Regions from separate parts of the Psychrobacillus sp. 05T411 genome, predicted to be linked through region 2. Evidence: riboswitches for the same ligand, from Rfam matches in the RefSeq annotation. Region 2 holds a riboswitch; each other region holds the start of a gene.
What was found. A riboswitch is a leader RNA that binds a small molecule or an ion and turns the genes downstream of it on or off. The one in region 2 is predicted to bind lysine.

Region 1 (3,289 bases), on a different contig from region 2:
ATTTAGTTGCTTTACGAATAGAACTGGTTGCTTTCAATGCTGGATTAGTCGCCCTTAGCCATTTATTGGATTTATTGCGTTTGCGCAAGACGCATTGTCCCTATTCCGCGCAATACAAACAAGGGACGTAACAAAGTTACGTCCCTTGAGATTGGTATTTTTGTTCAGTTATTGCTTTATAGCCAAGTCGAATTCATCATGCAGCGCATTGGCGGCTGGAATCATGTCAGCTTGAGGAATAACAACTGAAACTTTTATTTCCGATGTACTTACCATTTTTACCGGAATATTCTCTTTACTTAATCGATCAAACATTTGCGCGGCAACCCCCGGATTGGAAACCATACCTGAACCAACGATAGAAACTTTCGCTAACCCTACCTCGAAGTCAGCAAATGTAAAACCGAGTGTTTTTTTATGCGTTTCTAACACTGTAATAGCTTCCGCTAACGATTCCTTTTTAATAGAGAACGAAACGGCAGGTCTTACGCCATCTACAATAGATTGCACAATAATATCTACATTAATATGATTTTCTGCTAGTGTCGTAAAAATCGATGCCAATGATCCATTAAACGGGACATCATATTCAATCGTTAGACGCACAATATCTGATTCAAACGCTACCCCACGAACTACTAAATTATTTTCCACATCTACTTCCTCCTTTAAAATTGTTCCTTCACTTTCTTCATAGCTTGACCGCACTCTGAGTGGAATTTTATAATTTTTTGCAAATTCTACTGCTCGAGGATGTAGTATTCCAGCACCTAGATTAGCTAGCTCAAGCATTTCGTCATATTCCAACTGTTCTAGTTTTCGGGCATTCGTAACGTATCTTGGATCAGATGTAAATACTCCCTCTACATCTGTATAAATATCACAAATTTCCGCTTCAATAGCTACTGCAATTGCTACTGCGGTCGTATCTGACCCACCTCTTCCAAGAGTAGTGATTTCATTATCTTCGGAAACCCCTTGAAAGCCAGCGACAATGACGATTTTATCTTCATTTAATAAGTTATTTATTTTAGAGCCATCCATTCTTTCCACTCTTGCATTTTTATGTACATTATTTGTTATTAAACCTGCTTGCCAACCCGTGAGTGAAACTGCATTTAATCCAAGTGCATTTAACTGAATAGCTAGTAATGCCATCGTCACTTGTTCTCCGGTTGAAAGGAGCATGTCCATTTCGCGTTTGGATGGACTTTCTGTTATTTCATTTGCTAAATTCACCAGTTCATCTGTAGACTTTCCCATTGCTGATACAACAACTACAATATCATGTCCCTTTTCTTTTTCTTTACTTATTCTTTTTGCTACACTTGCGATTTTTTCTGTAGTCGCTACAGAAGTACCGCCAAACTTCATCACAATTTTACTCATGCATATCTGCTCCCTTGTTTATCTGTCAGGATAAAAAAATGCTTTTCACATATTGTGAAAAGCATTGTCTCATACACGGTCAATTAATGTCCATGTGAGATAGCCCTCCAGAATACTGAATTCTGACAATTCTACATTTATTCAATGCAGAACCAACCTAGAATAGGAAAAGCTATTCTACGTTTCGGCGAATGACCCTTTCCATTAGCGATAATCGGATCTTTTCACCCTGTCGCTAAGTACTCTTGTCAGTTCGCACCTCTATCTTCACTTTGAAATAGTGAATATTAAATTGTATCAACCATACCACAAGAATATTCAGAAGACAATCACTTTTTCTGAAAATGCTCCACCATCGTTTCAGCAAGTTTACTAGAAAGCCCGGCTTCTATAAATTCTTCCTTTGTCGCGATTTGCATTTTCTTGATAGATCCGAAATGTTTTAATAAGGTTTTTTTCCGTTTAGGGCCAATTCCTTCGATTCCATCCAAGGAAGAAGCAATCGTATGTTTTCCTCTTTGTTGACGATGGAATGTAATAGCGAATCGATGCACTTCATCTTGAATACGTTGCAATAAATAAAATGCTTCGCTTGTTCGCTTCATCGGAATAATATCAATTGGATTTCCGTATAAAAGTTGAGATGTTTGATGCTTCCCATCTTTTGCAAGACCAGCAATCGGTATTTCTAATCCTAACTCGTCTTCCAAAATTTCTCGAGCCGCTTCTATTTGTCCTTTTCCTCCATCAATGATAATTAAATCGGGCAAAGGTAAACTTTCTTTTAATACTCGTGTGTATCTTCTGCGAATGACTTCTCGCATTGCACCGTAATCATCGTGTTTTGCAGCGGTTTTCGTCTTGTATTTTCGATAATCCTTTTTATATGCTTTTCCATCCACAAATACAACCATCGCTGAAACGGCGTCGGTACCATGAATATGGGAATTATCAAAAGCCTCCATTCGATTTGGAGTTGCAATCCCTATTAAATCACCTAATTCCTCCACTGCCCCTATCGTCCGCTCTTCTTGTCGTTCGATCAAATGAAACTTCTCACTTAAAGCAAGCACAGCATTTTTCTCGGCAAGCTTAACTAAGTTTTTTTTCAATCCTTTTTGAGGAATGGTCACTTTCATTTCTAACAATTCAGAAGCTAAGTGGATGTCCGTATTATTAGGTACGTACACTTCTTTAGGTTTAATATGTTCCGGTTTTGCATAAAACTGACCTAGAAATGTTAAAAACTCTTCTTCCGGATCACGATAAAGAGGAAAAAGAGAAACATCCCTTTCGATTAGTTTTCCTTGTCGGATAAAAAATACTTGGACACACATCCAGCCTTTATCCACGGTATAACCAAAAATATCCTGACTGGTAAAATCGTTTGTTGTAATTTTTTGTTTTTCCATGACCATTTCAATATTGGAAATTTGATCTCTATATTCTTTTGCCCGTTCAAATTCTAGATTTTCTGCTGCTTCATTCATCTTTTCCATTAGTTCTTTTTTTACATGTGTATAGCCGCCGTTTAAAAAGCTCGTAATTTCATCCGTCATCTTTTTATAAGTGGAATCCTCTATTTCCTTTACGCAAGGAGCTAGGCATTGCCCTAAGTGATAATATAAGCAAACACGGTCGGGTAATTTCGCACACTTTCTTAGTGGGTATATACGATCTAATAGTTTTTTGGTTTCATTTGCAGCATGTGCATTTGGATAAGGACCAAAATATTTTCCTTTGTCTTTTTTCACTTGTCTTGTAATGATTAATTTCGGATTTTTTTCCGCTGTTATTTTAATGTATGGATACGTTTTATCGTCTTTTAGCATGATATTGTATTTTGGATCATGCTTTTTAATAAGATGAAGCTCTAGGATAAGTGCTTCTAACTCTGACG
Region 2 (3,289 bases):
GTGTAAATTTAAAAATATTCTCAAAGAAATTAGAAAGTGATAAAGAACTACTATATATATTTGTAACGTTTATTCGTAGTTGCGTTAACATCGTGAATAATGCACCGCCAATACCTAACAGTAGAACAATATAAACTCCCGGATTTGGTTCACCTAAACGAACACCGAACCATATACCAAGTCCGCCCATTACACCAAAACAGAAAATTTGGGGAATAAACCCAATAGCGAAAGAGCCTAATTTGATATCTTTTGGCTTAAGAAAACGTGCGTAGTCCGAAGATAATAAAGCTGTAAGACCCATTATTCCATGATGCATACCAATACAAAGCAGTAAAGCTTGTCCACCCATTTGAACGCCTTCTGGCATATATGTCCAAAAAGCTCCTTCATAAACGGAAGGTTTGTAGAATGACATAATAATGGCAGCAACTAAAAAAATACCGAAAATCGGCAGAGACCACTTTTGTAATTTATCGAGCTGTTTGATTCCAAACCAATTTAATGGAATGACTATTGATCCGAAGAAAATGATTAGCACCCATTCTGGTAGGGCGGGGAAGAAGGTGTGAATTGCGGAAACTAGAATTAGTCCTTCAAATGCACAATACATGATGAAGTTTGTTGCATAAATGAATGAGGTTAACGATGCACCTATGTAACCAAAACCTCCACCTCTAGACAATAGATTGACGTTCATACCGGATTTTGCTGAAAGATAAGCAATGAATGTTCCGAGTATACCAGCAACGATTATCGCGTATATGGAGGATATGATGGCATTAATGGCTCCGAATTGGAGTGCCATAACGCTTCCCATTTGAAAATAAAAAATTGCCGTTGCGATACCAAATGTGATGTTAGTAATACTAAACCAACCCATTTTTCTCTGATCTCTTGGCACTCTGTCTAGTGAATAATCATCTTTCATTTCTTCTGACACTTTGTGATCTGCGACTTGGACAGATCCCATAATATCAACTCCCTTTTTATGAAAATTTAACTTCCATTTTGTGTATAGAGATTCGTTCACCAATTCATCCGTTCTACATTATACCAGAAACAGCAAGGTTTTATCAAATACAGTGCTCAAAGAGATGTTGTTTTTAGTAAAAAATTTCCTATCCACATGTATTAAAACACTTTTCTCAAAGTTAAATTTTGGATGACTGATATTAAGGGGAGACCGGTTGACACATGGTATATGTTGTTGTAGACTATGAACAATAATTAAATACAACCTCACTTAAATAAGTGGGGTAGAGGCGCGATATTTATTAGTCCTTAGTGGAGTTTGAGAAGCAATGATGCTAGGGAGAAGGAAATGTCGCCGAAGTTTGTAAATATTTCTCCATATTACATGCTGGGTCTGCAGTGAATAATTGCAGGACTGTCCACTTTAAATGTACCGGTTTATCGTGGTGTGCTATCTCATTTGGGTAAAGTAGAGGATTTAGGGCAACTATACAAATTGCGACCTGAGTTCGTCTCAGGTCTATTTTTATAGATTGTCCTTTTTTATTGTTTATAAACATAGACTGAAAATAAAAGGGGAGAAATACACATGAAAAACAAATTATTATTGTTCACAATGTTCGTTTCAATATTGTTACTTTTAGCTGCATGTGGGACGGATAATACAGAAAAAACAGGATCGTCTTCACAAGAAACTGATACATTTACAGTTGGCTTGGAAGCTGGCTACCCACCGTTTAACTGGACTCAATTAGATGATTCTAACGGAGGAGTAAAAATCTCCGGAAATGCAGAATACGCTGGTGGATACGATGTAGAAATCGCTAAAAAGATTGCAGAAGGTTTAGGGAAAGAGTTAGTAGTCGTAAAAACAGAGTGGGATGGATTAGTTCCATCATTACAATCAGATAAAATAGATGCAATTGTTGCTGGTATGTCACCAACAACAGAACGCAAAGAGTCAATCGATTTCTCTGATAATTATTACACATCGAATTTTGTTATGATCGTTAAAAAAGGTGGACCATATGAAAATGCTACATCTATTCAAGATTTTAGTGGAGCGAAAATCACTGGTCAGTTGAATACTTCTCACTATGGTGTAATCGATCAAATCGAAGGTGTTCAAAAACAACCAGCTTCTGATAACTTCTCTGCAATGCGTGTAGCTTTGGAGTCAGGTGTGATTGACGGATATGTATCGGAGCGTCCGGAAGGAATTAGTGCTTCCGCTGCAAATGAAAACTTTGCAATGGTTGAATTTACCGATGGATTTGTTGCAGATGAAGAAGAGACAGCGGTAGCGGTAGGTCTTAAAAAAGGTAGCGAATTAACAGAACAGATAAATGAAATATTGGCGAAAATTTCGGAAGAAGAACGTCAAGAAATTATGGACAAAGCAATTCAAAATCAACCAGCTGCTGAATAATGAAGGCAAGCGAACCGGCTGCTACTTATTGCAGTCGGTTTTTAACTTGAATCAGCAGATAATAATGGCTGATTAGCGGAACTCTGGCTAAGTTCGCCGCCTCCTGCGGCAACGCCTGAGTGACCAACATCCTGTTGGCCTAAGCCTCCGGCGGATGTCACAGATTTTGAATTGCACTAGTGCAATTCAAAATCTGGACGCAATTGCACCGAGGTGTAATTGATTAATTAAAGGAGTGAAAGTATGAGTATTGAGTGGATTATATCAATGGTAATTGATAATTGGCCACTGTTTCTTCGCGGGGCAGGTATGACACTCTTAATCTCCATAATTGGTACTATTGTTGGTGCAATTATCGGTTTATTAGCAGGTGTTATTCGCACAATACCGACACCTGAAAGAAAAGTAAAAAGAGTTTTATTAAAAATAGTGAATATTATTCTATCGATTTATATAGAGTTTTTCCGTGGAACGCCAATGATCGTACAAGCCATGGTTATATTCTATGGTTCTGCAATGGCGTTTGGAGTAGATATGGACAGAACTGCAGCAGCTATCTTTATCGTATCGATTAATACAGGTGCTTATATGGCAGAGATTGTTCGAGGTGGAGTTATTTCTATCGATAAAGGACAATTTGAATCTGCACAAGCGGTTGGTATGAATCATATACAAACGATGCTTCATGTTGTATTACCACAAGTAGTTCGCAATATTTTACCTGCGACAGGTAACCAATTTATCATTAATATTAAAGATACTTCTGTATTAAATGTAATAGGAGTAACGGAACTATACTTCCAAACAAAAACAGTTGCGGGAATCAGTTTCAAATACTTTGAACCGTTTTTCGTTGCGTGTGTATTGTACTTTGTGATGACATAT
Region 3 (3,289 bases), on a different contig from region 2:
GACCCCTGCTCCAGTTGCAGACATAATCGTCGTATCTGAAATAGGTGAACAATGATCTCCAAAAACAGCACCTGCTAAAACCGCTGCAAGGACTGGTAATAATAATGCTGGTTCTATCGCCATAATAATACTAGCTCCAATTGGCAATAAAATTCCGAATGATCCCCATGACGACCCAGTCGCAAATGCCATAAATGCTGTTAATACAAATAGCAAGGCTGGAATGACGCCCACAGGAATATTATTGTCCATAACTAGTTTAGCTAAAAATGCCCCCGTTTCCAAGGCATTGATCAAGTAAGATAAAGACCATGCAAAAATTAAAATTAATACAGCAGGAAGCATAGAACGAACTCCTGTAACGAATGCTTTCCACACGTAGCTAATGCTTGCTTCTGGATTCGTTTTAAATTGTCGCACATATAGTGCAATGGCTAAAATCGTCGCTGTCAGACCACCAACAAACAGTGAAAATGGAACGTCTGTATTTTCAAAGATAACAAATAAATTCAGATTATAACCTGAAATTTTATAGCCAGTCCAAAACATTGCAAATAGAGTCACGACTATTAACGAAACAATCGGCAACACTAAATCTACGACTTTTCCATAATTATTTTCCGGGAAATTTCCCTGCAGATTTCCTGGATTTGGTTTGGCCGGATCGAAAAGTTCTCCCGTTTCTAGCGCTCTTTTCTCATGTTTTTTCATTTCTAATAAATCAAAGTCTGTCCAAGCTATGAAAAACACAATAGCCAAGGTCGCAATCACATAAAAATTCATCGGGGCCATTAATACAAATGCTTCCAGTGGCGTATAAGCTGTTACTGCATGCGTTGCAAAAATAACACCAAGCTGACTGATTAAAAACGCTCCCCAACTAGAAACTGGTGACACAACACAAATCGGCGCAGAAGTAGAATCGATAAAATAAGCAAGCTTTGCCCGTGAGACACGATGCGAATCCGTAATAGGTCTGGCAATCTGACCAACTGCTAATGCATTAAAATAATCATCTACAAATATGAGCATTCCTAAAAACGCAGTTAATAATTTAGAGCCTCGTCGAGTTTGAATCTTTTTAATGGCCCATGCTGCAAATGCTGTACTTCCTCCAGATAAACTCACAAACGCTGTAACAACACCGAGTAATAAAATAAAGAGTAATATATAAATATTATAAGCATTTACCCCTTCATCCCAAAAAGAAGATTTAAATGACTCCCATAAAAGTAATAAGGAATTTACCGGGGCAAAACTTTCCACAAGCAAGGCCGCCGAAATAATTCCTACACCTAATGATAAGAGTACTCTTTTTGTTGCAAGCACCATAATAATTGCTAATAATGGCGGCAATAAAGAAAAAATCGTATTTTCCAACTTCTATTCCTCCTCAAGAATATAAAAAGCCAACCTATACATTTACATAGGTTGGCTTTAACTATTGAATTTAAGCATTATGGTTGTTTTCGCTTCGTAGCTCCCCATTTATATTATCCCCTATAAATGACAGTATTATTCTTTTTCAAAATAACCCCAACTAAATATCGTTTGACGAACCATATCTAGCTTCGGCAAAACTTCCTTTCCCATACGATCATAAGCGTCAACTTCCTGTATAGTACTATTAAGCCCTGCAGCCTCTACCTATTATATTCATTTTCTTTATTGTAACAGTTTATTCTATTTATCCTGGATTTTTTATTTTTCAGGCAATGGAATCGGCACCTCTACGGACGGAGCAGAAGACCCATCTCCTCCAGTATAAATATGAGGCACTTGCCCTTGCACCAATCCCATCGCAACAGGAATGTTTTGTTCTACCACACTTAATTTACTAGCAAGTGGAACAATGATTTGGACATTCACTTTAATATGAATACTTACTTCTACGTAAGCATTATTAATGCCAAATTCCGTTATAGTCGGTACAACTGTCGACTGCACATTCCCGATCACATGAAATCGAATCGGAATTTTAGGACCCAAGTTACCGATCAGCGGAATATTCGTTGCCTGCCCCATCGGTACAAAAAACACAACTCCTCCTTGATCCTCCATCGTTTGCTTATCGTATTCGATATCATCCAAATACGGCAAGCTCGACAAATTCCCTTTTTCTGCTTGCTCTAAATGTGCTTGCACCAAACTGTTCGTGTCAGATAAAACACGATTAATGATTTCTGTATTAAATTTTGTCGTCACCATATTCGTACTACCATTCGTAGAAGGTACTTCCTCGATAATATCGTTAACATCTAAAACGTTGGCAGTTCTTGAAGTGATCGCCTTACTAATCACCATCGATGCGATTTTATCTGTTTGGACTTCCGCATAATCTAGATACGTTGGCGTCAACTGTTTATTAACAAAATAAAATACACCAGCGACGGATAAGATGAAAAGCCCTAATAAAATAGCTAGTTTCCGCTGAGCAGTAAAAATAGGCAAACGCTTTTTTTTTCGATAGAATAGCAAAAAATCCCCCTTATTACTACTATGTAATAAGCGGGAATATTATGCTTGACTTAATAACTGATTGCCGTACCACTTCACTACATCCCTTATTAACTCCGGCATAAAATATTCCTTCGTAGCAAATTTGAACGAAGGGAAAAAATAACCAAATGTAAACATATCTAGCGTAGCAAGTGTATACACCTTTTTTAGTTCGAGCGCTTCTCCACCTATAAATATATCCCCTTGCTCATCCTCTACGAGCTGCTCAAAAAGAATTGCTCCCAAGTATTTGCCCCTAAACCCAAGTCCCTTAACTTCCAAATCTGGCCATTTTTCATTTTTAGATTGCTCCACAATTTCTAACAATTCTGCACCTGTTAACGTGACGACACACGGATTAATGGGATGAGGTAAACAGCTGTGCAAGTCGCTTGCAGTAATCCGCCCTTTTGGTAAGTCCGTCAAAAATATACCAGCAGGAAACATGGCACAATCCGCTTTCGTAAATGCCAGCAATGCATTACCGAAAAATTGAGACATATTTGAAGGGCCAAACCATTCTTTCTGCAAAATACTATCATTGTAAAAAACAGTTTCAGCAAGCTCCACATTTCCAATTGCTTCCCATTTTTTCAGTTGCAAATCTGCATCTTTTGGTTTAGCTAGTGTATGTATAGCATGTAATATCGCTCGCTTCGATAAAATTCTTTTCGATTCATGATCGTAATCGATTGTTACTTGACCTACGTATGCACCATACTTACCTGCAGCACCTTGTAAAGTATTTCCAATCACTTTACCTTCCTCAAAGAAATGATGCGTATGCGAA

Region 1: linked by a shared signal. The riboswitch ahead of AC1DFT_RS07195 (aspartate kinase) and the one ahead of AC1DFT_RS18920 (transporter substrate-binding domain-containing protein) in region 2 are both predicted to bind lysine.
Region 3: linked by a shared signal. The riboswitch ahead of AC1DFT_RS01590 (Na+/H+ antiporter NhaC family protein) and the one ahead of AC1DFT_RS18920 (transporter substrate-binding domain-containing protein) in region 2 are both predicted to bind lysine.

Annotation. Positions count from the first base shown of each region.
Region 1 covers NZ_JBFTLO010000007.1:67,911-71,199, reverse strand. The annotation lists gene AC1DFT_RS07195 (aspartate kinase) at 169-1,389, opposite strand; lysine riboswitch at 1,482-1,661, opposite strand; gene uvrC (excinuclease ABC subunit UvrC) at 1,719-3,289, opposite strand, start outside.
Region 2 covers NZ_JBFTLO010000038.1:15,512-18,800, reverse strand. The annotation lists gene AC1DFT_RS18925 (purine-cytosine permease family protein) at 1-973, opposite strand, end outside; lysine riboswitch at 1,253-1,437, shown strand; gene AC1DFT_RS18920 (transporter substrate-binding domain-containing protein) at 1,565-2,404, shown strand; gene AC1DFT_RS18915 (amino acid ABC transporter permease) at 2,648-3,289, shown strand, end outside.
Region 3 covers NZ_JBFTLO010000002.1:7,661-10,949, forward strand. The annotation lists gene AC1DFT_RS01590 (Na+/H+ antiporter NhaC family protein) at 1-1,380, opposite strand, end outside; lysine riboswitch at 1,470-1,654, opposite strand; gene yunB (sporulation protein YunB) at 1,702-2,478, opposite strand; gene AC1DFT_RS01600 (bifunctional metallophosphatase/5'-nucleotidase) at 2,518-3,289, opposite strand, start outside.